Regions from separate parts of the Paenibacillus oryziterrae genome, predicted to be linked through region 1. Evidence: riboswitches for the same ligand, from Rfam matches in the RefSeq annotation. Region 1 holds a riboswitch; each other region holds the start of a gene.
What was found. A riboswitch is a leader RNA that binds a small molecule or an ion and turns the genes downstream of it on or off. The one in region 1 is predicted to bind cyclic di-AMP.
Positions count from the first base shown of each region.

Region 2: linked by a shared signal. The riboswitch ahead of ACAN55_RS15495 (NfeD family membrane protein) and the one ahead of ACAN55_RS02870 (hypothetical protein) in region 1 are both predicted to bind cyclic di-AMP.
Region 3: linked by a shared signal. The riboswitch ahead of ACAN55_RS20275 (resuscitation-promoting factor) and the one ahead of ACAN55_RS02870 (hypothetical protein) in region 1 are both predicted to bind cyclic di-AMP.

Region 1 is NZ_JBGJZO010000002.1:104,422-108,768, reverse strand. Features, by position in the region: gene ACAN55_RS02880 (hypothetical protein) at 1-620, opposite strand, end outside; gene ACAN55_RS02875 (hypothetical protein) at 880-1,068, shown strand; gene ACAN55_RS02870 (hypothetical protein) at 1,155-1,622, opposite strand; cyclic di-AMP (ydaO/yuaA leader) riboswitch at 1,754-1,917, opposite strand; gene ACAN55_RS02865 (SDR family NAD(P)-dependent oxidoreductase) at 2,178-2,900, shown strand; gene ACAN55_RS02860 (ThuA domain-containing protein) at 2,950-3,582, shown strand; gene ACAN55_RS02855 (spore germination protein) at 3,746-4,347, shown strand, end outside.
Region 2 is NZ_JBGJZO010000014.1:46,079-50,425, reverse strand. Features, by position in the region: partial or broken gene ACAN55_RS15505 (cell wall hydrolase) at 1-229, shown strand, start outside; gene ACAN55_RS15500 (flotillin family protein) at 395-1,816, opposite strand; gene ACAN55_RS15495 (NfeD family membrane protein) at 1,838-2,377, opposite strand; cyclic di-AMP (ydaO/yuaA leader) riboswitch at 2,550-2,738, opposite strand; gene ACAN55_RS15490 (GNAT family N-acetyltransferase) at 2,923-3,189, opposite strand; gene ACAN55_RS15485 (NusG domain II-containing protein) at 3,295-3,696, opposite strand; partial or broken gene ACAN55_RS15480 (iron chelate uptake ABC transporter family permease subunit) at 3,783-3,935, opposite strand; gene ACAN55_RS15475 (SDR family oxidoreductase) at 4,000-4,347, opposite strand, start outside.
Region 3 is NZ_JBGJZO010000025.1:46,430-50,776, reverse strand. Features, by position in the region: gene ACAN55_RS20285 (HD domain-containing protein) at 1-598, shown strand, start outside; gene ACAN55_RS20280 (TatD family hydrolase) at 648-1,418, shown strand; cyclic di-AMP (ydaO/yuaA leader) riboswitch at 1,619-1,852, shown strand; gene ACAN55_RS20275 (resuscitation-promoting factor) at 2,139-3,287, shown strand; gene rnmV (ribonuclease M5) at 3,462-4,013, shown strand; gene rsmA (16S rRNA (adenine(1518)-N(6)/adenine(1519)-N(6))-dimethyltransferase RsmA) at 4,010-4,347, shown strand, end outside.

The sequences.
Region 1 (4,347 bases):
AGTTGTTCCTTTTCGGCGCCGGTTTTATCATTCGCACTAAAAAATTGACGTTTTTCAGGCTTAAGGATGTCACTTTTTAATTTGGTTTGCGCCTCGAAGTGCTTTACTTCATCAAGGAGCACATTCTTATTATTCTCACCAAGTTCACTTGCATCAATATCAAAGAATGAGATTTCACGAGTGTTCTTATGTTGCAGATAAATGGATATTATTGAACGCCCTTCCAAGCCTTTGGTGAAAGTAATGCCTTCCTCCACGTTCGCATCAATCGCTACATGAAGAACATCAAATTCTCCTGAAACAGTATCAATAATTACGACAGAGCGATTATCCTTTTTTATTCGGGTATTTGTTAATCTGCCTTCCAGTGTTAACGGAAGTTCTTTACCGTTATATGTAACTGATCCGGTAATAGAAATTTTGTGGTTGTTAAGCTTGAAGTCTGAAACATGAAGCTGGGATTTCGTTGTAGGCCCTCCGTATTCAGTTGCTGGCATATTTAGATAAGTCTCGCCAGTAAAGGAGAATAAATCTTTGTTGGTATCTGCAAAAGCACCCGTTGGAAATATTGCTGCAGTTAAAGCCGTAATTGTTGCTAGTTTCAGGAGTTTTTTCAGCATTTAATAGAAACTTCCCTTCCGTTTTATGATATTTATGGAAGTGGCCACTACCAATGCTACAATAATACATGAAGTGGATATTTTTGTATATGATGTAAAAATAATTACTTATTTGTTTGTGGGATCTGGAGAATGGTAAAAGATAGAGTGTGAAATGAGGAGATAAATATCGTTTTGATATTACTTTAAATTTTTTGGCATAACGCTCTAGTTGAGATACAATAGTCCTAAACGATGTTTAGAAGGGATTTATACATTAATGAACAAGAAATATCAGACACCTGCGCTGCTTGCCGTATCTTTTCTGCTGATTCTGCTCAGCACGCTGGTTCATTCGGAGAAATCAGTTGTCCTCGGCGCTGTACAGACCATCATGCTCGGCGCTGGGCTTACCGGTTGCTGCATAGCGGTCTGGAAGTTCATGAAGAGCAGCTCAGGCAAACGCTAAACCGCCTGGCAATGTAATGAAGGAGGCTCATACCGTTAAGGAGGAGCCCCGTCCGAACTGCTCATATTGAGGTGACGTAGATGGGATTATGCTGTGTTCATGCAGGCAGGCTTGGAGGAATCTTTCAGTCCGGCCATCTGCTCCCGCAGCCCTCTTAGCCGTGACTTCAGCTCGGGAACACTTATCTCAAGGATCAGACTGATTTCTGGCATAGGTAGCCGGAGACCGTACCATAGTGCTTTTATTGCCTGATCCTCTTGAAGCTTTCCTTCCCGGGAGGAGCCGGATATAAGATGGGATTTCTGTTCGGCACACAGGCGGATACAACTTTGGAATGCAGCAGTAAAAAATACAGTCTGATCGGTTATAGGCTTACGGCTGTTCAACTCGTAAAGTTCTTTGAAGGTTGCGATGGTTATATGCTCCGCTTGGGCCGTATGTTCAAGTAGCAGAGTGCTTAGGCTGTAGATCCTGCTCGAGAGCTGGCTCACGTAATCCTGAAATTTGCTCGAAACAGGACAGATGGCAGGCAGAGGGTCTTGCATGAAATTCACGATCCTTTCCGGATATCTTGATATGATATACAGACAGCACAAAAACCGCTGGACAGAGGAGGCCTCTGCCAGCGGTTTTGTTCATGTTCAGGCTGAAATACAACCTGACACCAATCGCCGGGCGGATCAAGGGTCTCTCTCCTTACGCTTACGAGGTTAGCTGTCGGATTCGGGCGGTGAGAGTCGCCCTACCTACTTAGAGACGATGGAAGTCTCTTTCGGATTCACCCCAGTCGGCCGGTGGCCGGATGGTTCCCCCGTTTCCCGCTAGGCGGGAATTCAGCGTGTGTGCTGCTGTGTTAATCTTCATACGAATAATACTCCTGAATACCCTTTTTTGTAAAAAGCGGAAAGAATGACTTTCAGACGCAGGAACACCAATTCAGGCGGCGGCCGGTATAAGGGAGAGTACGCTCGTTAATTTTTGCGTAATGTTAGCGTTTTCTCTCGTGTTTTGAATAAGCGTTGAAAAAACAAATGACCCATGCTAAGGTGAGGGAGATGTAAGTAAACGCATACATTTCATTTCGCAGGGTTAAGGAGTGTTCCATGGATATGAACAAAGTCGCTTGTGTTACCGGTGCCGATAGAGGCCTCGGCCTGTATCTTGTGCAGTGGCTGCTGGAGAACAAATACGCCGTATTTGCCGGACAGTACATGCCGGATGCTGAATTTTTGCAAAGACTTCAAGAGGAGTACCCCGGGCAGTTGACGCTGGTTCCGCTGGATATCGGCAGCAAGGATAGTGTTAGGCAGGCTGCGCGGATGATTGCCGCCGCGACCCGGCATGTAGACATAATTATTAATAATGCCGGAATTATCAAAAAGGTTGACGATGCCACCATGCTCGTTGACATGGACGATGAGGCTATGGCTGAGATTTACAATGTGAATACGCTGGGTTCACTTCGGGTGAGCAATGCGCTGATGGGGCTTTTGCTGCAGGGAGACAGTAAGCTGATCGTCAATATTTCTTCGGAAGCTGGCAGTATCTCCCGTAATAAACGGACCAATATGTATGGGTACTGTATGTCTAAGGCGGCTCTTAATATGCAATCCTCCCTGCTGCATAACCATCTTAAGGAGCTTGGCGGTCAGGTTATGGTATTCCATCCGGGGTGGATGCAGACCTATATGAGCGGCCAAAAAAATGAAGAAGCACACACACCGCCTGAAGAATCGGCGAACAAAATCATGGCCCTTGTGCAGGATTACCGGAAGTACGCCGGAGAAGAGCCTGCTTATATCGATATCGACGGAAATGCTTGGCCTTGGTAGGAATATACTGCGCTAGAGTCATATAAATGCTGGAAAGGTGTTGAAACCCATGAAATTAAAGGCGCTTGCCCTGGGGACCTACTCGGAGGTTAAGTATCACCATTTTGCCGGAGTGGATCGTGAACTGGAGACTATTTTTAATGGCGATCTGGAGCTAACCTGCTCAGAGGATTTGAATAGGCTGAAAGACGATTCGCTCGCTGAAAATAAGCTTGTTATATCCTACACCGATTTTACGGATCATCTCCTTACACAGGAGCAGGTAGCAGGATTACTCTCGTATGTAGCAGCTGGCGGCGGACTGCTGGTTATACATAACGGTATCTCGATGCAGCGGAATCAGGAGCTGGGAACGCTGCTCGGAGCATATTTCACCCATCATCCGGAATATACGGCCCTGTCCATTTCCATCAAGGAGCCGGAGCATCCGATCATGCAGGGGGTAGAGGATTTTGTCATCGATGAGGAGCCGTATTATTTTGAGAGTCAGCCGCGGTTCCAAACAACGGTCCTTGCGGAATACCCGCATGAAGGGGAAATGAGGCAAGCCGCATGGTGCCATGAGTTTGGATTGGGGCGTGTAGTTTATCTGATGCCGGGTCATCACTTGCCTTCGTTCTCAGCAGAACCGTTCCGCCGGATGATCCATAGAGGCGGGCTGTGGGCAGCCGGATTGCTGTAGTGATCCAGAGTAAGAAATAGGGCGGATCTGACTCTTTCGCATGAATAGGACAGCCAGAAACTTCTGGTTGTTCTATTTTTTTGTATGAAGGAATACTGGTGCCAGTGCATGAATTATCCAGCTTCGGTCAAAATAGGGTTACGGAGAAGAGGGGGCGTTAATTTTGTGGAACATGTTCAAAGAATTCATTCCCAGCTGGAGCGAGCTGCTTACGGCTTTCGTGATCTTCTGCGTACCTTTTTCAATAACGCTGTTAACCGCCTGGATCCGGACCAAAGAGGGACAGACAAGCGGAAGGGGAAGCAGGGCTGAAGGGGCAATAGGGGGAGGGGTTCCGCGTGGAGACAACGCTGGTGCACAGGGGCAACCTATCCATGCTTCCTCGCAGAAGTCCGGCAGCAGTAAGGAGACAAGTTCTGCCTCAGATCAGAGTAACAGCCCGCTCGTGTATACCGGAGACTTTGAGAACAATCTACTACTATTTAAAGAGCTTAGTGCGGATATGTCCGATGTCAACATGAGGGAACTGCGGATCGGAAGCCTGAATCTTAGAGCTGTGCTGATGTTTGTCGACGGACTTACAGACAAGATGGGAATAGACCAAAATGTGATTAGGCCTTTAATGAACGCGGTACGTCCTTTCGACAGCTTTGAGCATGTGCCTGAGGGGGAAGAATTAAAGGACATTATTGCCCATCAAATCGTTCTGTCCGCAGAAATAGAATGCACAGGAGATCCTCGGATGTCGCTGCAAAAGGTATTATT
Region 2 (4,347 bases), on a different contig from region 1:
CAATATCCGGGATGTCGTCTTTCAGCCCGGCGCTTTTACAGCTATAGCGGATGGCCAGTATTGGCTTGTTCCGAACCGTACCGCTGATCTCGCGGCTCTCGATGCCGTTCGCGGATGGGACCCGACGCATAATTCGCTCTACTATTTTAATCCGAGCACTGCTACCAGCAAGTGGATCTGGTCACGTCCACAGAATCTTTCCATAGGCAATCATATTTTCACCGACTAAGGACCATACGGTGACTTATCGGCATTAATCTGAAATCAAAAGACAGCACCGAGATTCATGGGACTGAACCCATAATGCCCGGTGCTGTCTTTTTGTGTGTAACGCAGCGGTAAGTTGCCAAAATGTTCCGAAGCAGGCTCCAGGTACCGCCGCAAGTTGCATGACTTACAGTTCTTTATTTTTGCCAAACAGCCCGCTGATCGCTTCTGACACATTCATTCCGGTAAGGGTTTGGGTTAATTCCGGTATTTGAGTCATCATCTTGGCAATATCACCGGTAATTTTGTTCACCCCGGCCGATGCGCCGTCCTGGGAGATCACCGTGATTTTATCTACATTAGCCAGTGGAGAAGCGATTTTCTCAGCCAGTTCAGGTAGAATCTTCAGAAATTCAACTGTAAGCGCAGCTTGCGTGAACTGTTTGTAAGCTTCCGCTTTCTTCTCAAGCGCGCCTGCTTCCGCCGCCCCTGCCAATTGAACAATCTCCGCGTTGGCCTTTCCTTTTGCAAGCTCCGCTTCTGCTGTCGCCAGTCCGCGTTTAGTGGTTGTGGCGGCCTCAGCCTCCGCTTCAAGGATTTGCCGTTGTTTGGCTGCTTCCGCTCTCATAATCGTCGCCTGATTCTCCGCCTGCGCCGGTTTGATAACCGTTGCTTCCAGCTCCTTCTGTCTGAGCTCTACTTCAATCTCGCGGACGGTCCGGTTCGCCTCCGCCTCCATCTGCGTAATTTTGACCTGCTCGGTGACCAGCGACTGCTTGATTTTGTTCTGTTGCAGCTCGTATGCCAGATCCGCCTGCGCCTTCTTCACTTCCGTCTCCAGCTTAAAGTCCGCCTGCTTGATGTTCAGCTCCTTCTCAAACAGCGACTCCTTCGCCCGGGCAGCGGTTTCCGCTTCAATGGTAGCCTGGTGAGAATTAGCTTTGGCTATCGAGGATTCCTTCTCTGCCTCAGCCTGCTTGATTTGAATGTCGCGCTCCGCCTCCGCTTTGGCTATGCTGGCATCACGGCGGATACGCTCAATTTCTGGAACACCCATGTTATCGATGTATCCTTTGTCGTCCGTAATTTTCTTAATGGTGAAGCTGACGACCTCAAGTCCCATTTTATCGAGGTCTTCCGAGCACGTCTCCCGCATTTTACTGTTGATCTCGTCGGGCGTCTTCAGAATGGATTCCACCGTCAACTGTCCGATCAAACCGCGCAAATGCCCTTCCACGGAATGCAGAATAATCGTTTCGCGGTCTTCTTCAGGCCGGTCGATAAACTGCTCACTGGCGGTAAGAATGGCCGTTGGTTCACTTTTTATCTTGATCTGTGCCACAGCTTCCAGGTTCAGCTTAATACCTTGCTTAGAGAACATGGCCTGAGCGGGAATGACATCGAAGCTCATGAGCATCATGGAGATGGTCTTGTTGTTCTGAAAGCCGGGAATGACGAAAGTCCCGCCCCCCTGCACCACTCTTTTCCCGCCGAGACCATACACAATCATCGCCTGATTGGGCGGAACTTTTTTGTAGGCATTCACAATCGTAAATAACGCAAGCAGGATAACAGCAACAATCGCCCCGGTTAAATAAATAATGACCATTCAGTTCGACTCTCCCTTGTTTCACTCATATTCCGTTTCCCGCTCGAAGAGGGTTACGGCTGCAATTCCCTTATCTACCTTCAAAATAATAACTCTGTCTCCCTTGGAGAGCCGCTGGCCGGTTTCCGCCCGTACCCCAATGGAGCGCATCGTGCCTTGTAGCACGTACTTCATTTCTCCGACTGCTCCATCTGCTGCCGGGATACTGATATACCCAAGCTGCCCAGCCGGATCATAATCCAATTCTTTCATACTATCATCATACCGGGGCATCACCTTGGCCAGCACATAATACATCAGGCAGCCCAGTACAATAGCGATGAAGGTACAAATCAGCAGAACCCAAAGTCCGTTCCATTCACTGAACCGGGTCAGCACATAACCGGCGCCGCCCCAAGCCATAACAAAAACCATCAAGGGAAGAATAGGTACAAAAGTCGTCCCTCCCGCGTCTCCCGCGCTTCCTCCCATATGGATATGCCCAAACCCGTGCCCGTGAACACCGCTGGTCAGGAGCAGCAACAAGCCTACCCAGAAGCAGACAATAAACGCTGTAACAATAAGAAGCCCTCCCGCTATAAACTAATATTTTAGACTCCCAAAACTAACATTTGCCCATTGTTAAATGACGTTTTCTTTGCAGTGTGCACAGTCTTTCATTCAAATGTCCACAGCAAAAAGACCACAGAAGCGGCAGGGCTCTCCGTGGTCGGCTAATCGATCATGGCGGCTCATCCTCTCTCTTCAACGCTTACGGGGTTAGCTGACGGATTCGGGCAGCGAGATTGCCCTACCTTGTCGGGACGGTTTGTCGGCCCGCGCAAAGATTCACCCCAGTGTGATTTCCAGCATCCAGTCTTCGACGCTATCATTCACGTTTGGTTCCCCCGTTCCCACTGTCGGAATTCAGCAATTTGAGAACAGTTATATAACATTCGGTTGCTGATTTGAATCATACGCCTGCGGCCATTCAATGTAAAACATATCCAATGGCAAAAGAAGCTAAAGAATGCCGATCCTGCAGGAATGAAGGCGCATTCTTTGGCTCCGTTCTTAACCGGTCGATTATTTGCTTTGATTTGCTGCGTTTTTCTCCACATAGGAGCTTACAAGTATTTAATCATTGCTTTCTGTCCGCTTTCTTCTGCAATCACTGTGAAACCCATGCTTTCATACAAAGCATTTGCCGCGACGTTATTCGAAAATACATTCAGAACCATTTTGTTCAATCCCTCTTTTTGAATTAATCCCCCCATATATTGAATCATTTTCTTGCCATACCCCGCTCTGCGGTGATTCTCGTAAACCATGATGTCATAGATAAATGCTACATCCATATCCAATATCGTCCAGAACCCAAACTCGGTAATCAATGATAAATGGTCCAGAAGGAGCCCAAAGGGAATATTTTTATATAAAAAAAAAGCTGACCTCAGGATCGCCCCCGAAAGTCAGCCTATGTTCTCATCTCTATGATCCTAAATAACAGCGTCGAGTTCATCCTCGCCCTGAGAGCCTTCAGGGTTAATCACCTCAACCAGCACCCGGTTGGGGATACATATAATCTGCTGATGCGGCTTCGTTTTGAAACCCATCTGCATCGATATTTTCCTCGGACAATCCGCAGAGACCATTTGAATCCCGTAATCAAATACCTTTAGCGTATTATGCCCGTATTTGGTCTGGATGTCGATTACTTGCTCTTTCTTGGTCAAATTCACGGTCTTGTACGGTCTGCCATCCACCGTGATTTGAGCAGCCAGCTGTCCTTGAACATACGTATCGTTGCGAGTATCCAGCCACTCCACCCCATAGATAACGCCTGCGACAAGCAGTACAACCCCAATGATAATGAAATCTCCGAATTTTATTTTAAACAAAGTGTTAACCCTCTCGCTGAATAGTTATAAGTCAACCCTACCACAAAAGTATGGAGAAAGTATAGAGAACGGATAGTATCCGATGTTTACACCTTACTAACCAGAGAGCGATACATAAGGAAAAGGTAATATGGCACACCCATCAGCATAATAATGAGGCCAGACGGAATTCCATACGGTGCCACTATGGTTCTTCCGATGGTATCGGCAATGCGTAACATAAAAAAAGTCCTGATGGACCAAGGGTTTCTTGATCACCAGGACTCTTATGTTAATGATTGTCTACTCCTTTGGGGAGTTAACTTACCACGGAAGCGTATTATCCATATAAAAGAAACCGCCTGTTGGTCCGTCCGCAGCCAGAGTGGCATAACGAACTGCCGTCTTCGCACCTTCTTCAGGCGATAATTCAGCTTTATCTCCCCCCATGCGGGTCTTCACCAAACCTGGGTGCACGGTATTGATCTTCAATTGGGTTCCCTCGTATTTCTTAGCCCAATACACAGTCAGCATATTGAGAGCCGCCTTGGACGCGGCATAGGCAGGAGTAGCGAGCCGCTGTGCCAACTCATTGGTCAACAGAAACTGGATCGACCCCAAAGCGCTGCTCTGATTGACGATTCTACCCGCATTACTTTTCAGAAGCAGGGG
Region 3 (4,347 bases), on a different contig from region 1:
TTATTTCCATCCGGTGACGCGAAGCTCCGAGATTATTTTGCGCCAAATTTTCCGCAGGGCGAAAGAGCTGTTCCAGGGTCAATTTCCTTTCCGTTTTATGATTGAGCCTTTGAGTGATTTATTTGGCGGAGAGGTAACTGTTGAGCAATATTTACAGCTGGATGAAGCATTGGTACAAACCGCGTTTATGCAATGGACAATGGAAGAAGATGAGTTGTTAAGCGATCTATGCAATCGATTTATACATCGAAAACTGTATAAATATGTAGAAATGGAGAGCTTAGATTTGGAGACAATTGATGAAATCCGCCGAAGTTTTTCCGGTGTCGGCCTTCATCCCGAGTATGCTCTGGAGGTTGATTTTCCAACAGATTTGCCCTATGATGTGTTCCGTCCGGGTGAAGGGTTCGACAAGAAGCAAATCCTGCTTCTGGACCGCGAGGACCGTCTGCGGGAAATCTCTGAGGTATCGGATATTGTCCGTTCCATCAGCGGGATTCACCGGGGCCGATATCACCTCTATTTCCCTGCAGACCAGTTGGAAAAAGTACGTGATCAACTGCCTTTATCCATCGCCCAGATATTTGCTAAAGCATGAAAAAACTAACTCTATAACCTTATAAATAAAGCTTGGAAGGGGAACGAAAATGCTTCTTTTTGACACACATACACACCTGGATGCTCCGGAATTTGACGAAGATCGTGAAGCTGTAATTGCACATGCCGTCGAAGCCGGAGTCAGCAAAATGATCAACATCGGTTTTAACCGCGAAACGATTCCAACTACGATGAAACTTGCCGAAACCTATGATTATATTTATGCAGCCGTCGGTTGGCATCCAGTCGACGCTATCGATATGCTGCCAGGGGACCTCGACTGGATTGCTTCCCTCTGCAGTCATGAAAAGGTGGTCGCCATCGGTGAAATCGGACTGGATTATCATTGGGACAAGTCGCCAAAGGATGTTCAACAGCGCGTGTTCCGTCAGCAAATCGGTCTTGCCCGCGAGCTGGGTATGCCCATTTCGATTCATAATCGTGATGCCCATGAAGATATCGTGAAGATACTGCGTGAAGAGAAGGCAAATGAAATCGGCGGAGTGATGCATTCTTTCTCTGGAAGCTGGGAAACGGCTAAAATGTGTCTCGATTTAGGTTTTCATTTGTCCTTCGGGGGACCGATCACGTTCAAGAATGCCAGAGTGCCCAAAGAGGTACTTGCACAGACACCTTTAGACCGGATTTTGATTGAAACGGATTCCCCATATTTGACACCACACCCATTTCGCGGCAAGCGTAATGAGAGTGCTAATGTGAAGCTGGTAGCCCAGGCAGCAGGGGAAATAAAAGGGATAAGCTGGGAGGAAATGGCTCAAATTACGTATGCGAACGCACTGGAACGATTTGGGATTGTGTGAAAACGGGAGTAAAACAGGTGAAAAAAAGAGTATAGACGATATATTAAACTTTTTTAACACATAAACGGCCGATTATTACAATATTTTAATCATTTTTTTACGTAAACGTGCTTGAAGTGAACTTTACAACCTGCATCAAAACAGGATATTATCTTTTCAGTGCAATGAGCTGTTGATATTTGTAAACGGCCATTGATTCATGAATCGTCTCGCTGAGTCTCCGTATGGAGAACGGGGGAACCAATAATGGTTAGCCGCATCCTATCACGTACATAGAGTACACATTGAGAAGTGCCGCAAACATTATTCGATTTCTTCACGTGGTCTTTGGGGTGAATTTGAGGGCAACCGCCGTGAGCGGGTGACCTGAGATAGGGCGTCTCTCTTTCGTCCGAACCCGACAGCTAACCCCGTAAGCGCAAGTAAGAGAGGAAACCTCGTGCATGAGCCGTGTTTTTTTGAAGCTCGGAAAGCCACGAAAGAGTCCTCACAGTACTCTTTTTCAGGCTTTTTTTTGTTTTGAATAAAGCGGTCACCTCCGACATACTGTTATACGACAGGAGTGGGAGAAGCTATGCCGGGCAGGCGATCCATGAGCAGGAGACGCAATCTGAAGTAAGGCGTGTCCTGTGACAATCTCAAACTAGTTTTCGTCAGAACAGATACAGTCAGCTTTGTTAAGCATGTAGACGACGGGACTATGTAAGGAGGATGGAGAAAATGGGCGTATTCCAACCAGAGGCAACCCATGATTCACAATCATCCAGCAGGTCTTACGCAATACGGTGGGAACAAGTGAATTTGCGCGTACTTTCACTTGCAGGCGTGATTTCAATCGCTGTCGCGCTGTTAATTCTGCTGTACGTACACGGTCAAAGCAGCAAACAAATCAGTTTAGTCATAGACGGACAAGTGCAGAAGTTCGAAACCCGGGAATCGCTGCTAAGCGAGATGCTAGCGAAAGAACAAATTATTGTGCAGCCGTACGATGAAATATCCATAAGCCCCAGTGATACGCTACAGGACGGCGACCGTGTTGTCATCACCCGTGCCAGGCCCTTTAGTTTAACGGCGGACGGAACAACACAAACCATGTACACAACTGAAGGCACCATAGGAGAAGCCATCGATAAACTCGGCATCGAACTACAGAGCTATGACAAGATCTTCCCTTCGATAGACACCACTATAGCCGCCAATATGGAAATCAAGGTCATCCGAATCAACAAGCAAATGGTTGAGCGGACCGAAAGCCTTCCGTTCCGTATTATCAAGACCGCGGACCCCACCTTAGCCAAGGGAACAGTTAAAGTAACGCAAGCAGGCGTACCAGGCGTAATGATCCAGCACATTGAGAAGACTTACCAAGATGGTGAGCTGGTATCTATGCGAATGATAGGTAAGGAAGTACAGACAGTTACCAAAGATAAGGTAATTGCCGTTGGTACCAAAGTGATTCCTAAGCCCGTTGTTGTTGCAAAAACCACCCAAAAAACCAAATCCGTCACAACCAAAGAGAACGGCAATAACGTCACGAGCAAAGCAGGCGTTGACTTCGAGTATAAGAAAATAATTAAAAACGTCTCGATGACTGCCTATTCTTCGGAAGAACCGGGTATTGGAACACGTACCGCCTCCGGAACACGCGTAACGGAAGGCCGGACGATTGCAGTTGATCCTGATGTAATTCCCATGGGATGGTGGGTTTATATCGAGGGACTTGGTTTCCGCCGTGCTGAAGACACTGGTGGCGCCATCAATGGCAATAAAATCGATGTCTACTATGAATCACTCAGTCACGCACGTAATTTTGGACGTAAATCCCGTACCGTCTATGTCATTGGTCCGGTGAAGCCTGAACTGAATTAATGTTCTATTTTGCAAATCAGCTTTTAATAAGCTATAGTGATGAGAGCAGAATATGGAAAAGTCCATGAACTTTCAGAGCTGTCGCTCAGCACTTATACAATTCTTTAGCCAAAGAAGAGGGGCAGATCCTCTTCTTTTTGCGTTTTCCGTATTTACCTGAAAGGAAGATTGTCAATGATTAAGGAAATAATAGTTGTTGAAGGCAGAAGTGACACTGTGGCCGTCAAACGGGCTGTACAGGCCGATACCATCGAGACTGGAGGATCGGCGGTGAACAGCAGAATCATTGCTAAAATTGCCCTCGCGATGGAGCGGCGCGGTGTGATTATACTGACTGACCCTGACCATGCAGGGGAACGTATCCGCAAGATCGTTGCTGCAAAAGTGCCGGGATGCAAGCATGCGTTTATTCCGGAGAAAGATGCTACCCGTAAAGGGGATATCGGAGTGGAGAACGCTTCGCCTGAAGCGATCCGCCATGCCTTGGCACATGTTCACACGGCATACGATGAAGCAGAGCCGGTGATTGGGATTGAGGATTTAATGGCAGCGGGTATGCTGGTGCACCCGGAAGCCGCAGAAAGAAGAATGGCCCTCGGCAATCTGCTGGGGATTGGATATTGTAACGGCAAACAGCTGTACAAGCGGCTGACGATGTTTGGCATCACGCGGGAGGAGTTTGCCAGTGCTCTCGCACAAATCGAATTAGGAGGCTCCACTTCATGAACGGCAGAGAGGAAATATCTTCACCAAGAAGAACCAAGGAAATTATCCAGCGTTACAACTTTTCATTCAAAAAAAGCTTAGGCCAGAACTTTCTCATCGATCAGAATATTTTGGATAAAATTGTGGATGCAGCCGGGCTAGATGAACATTCAGGAGCGCTGGAGATAGGACCGGGAATTGGTGCCTTGACGGAACGTCTGGCAAAAGCAGCGGGTGCTGTAACTGCCGTTGAAATCGATCGCCGCCTGATTCCAATTCTGCGGGATGTATTATCGCCGTACCCCCATGTGAAGGTGCGCAATGATGATGTGCTCAAGGTGGATCTTAAAGAGCT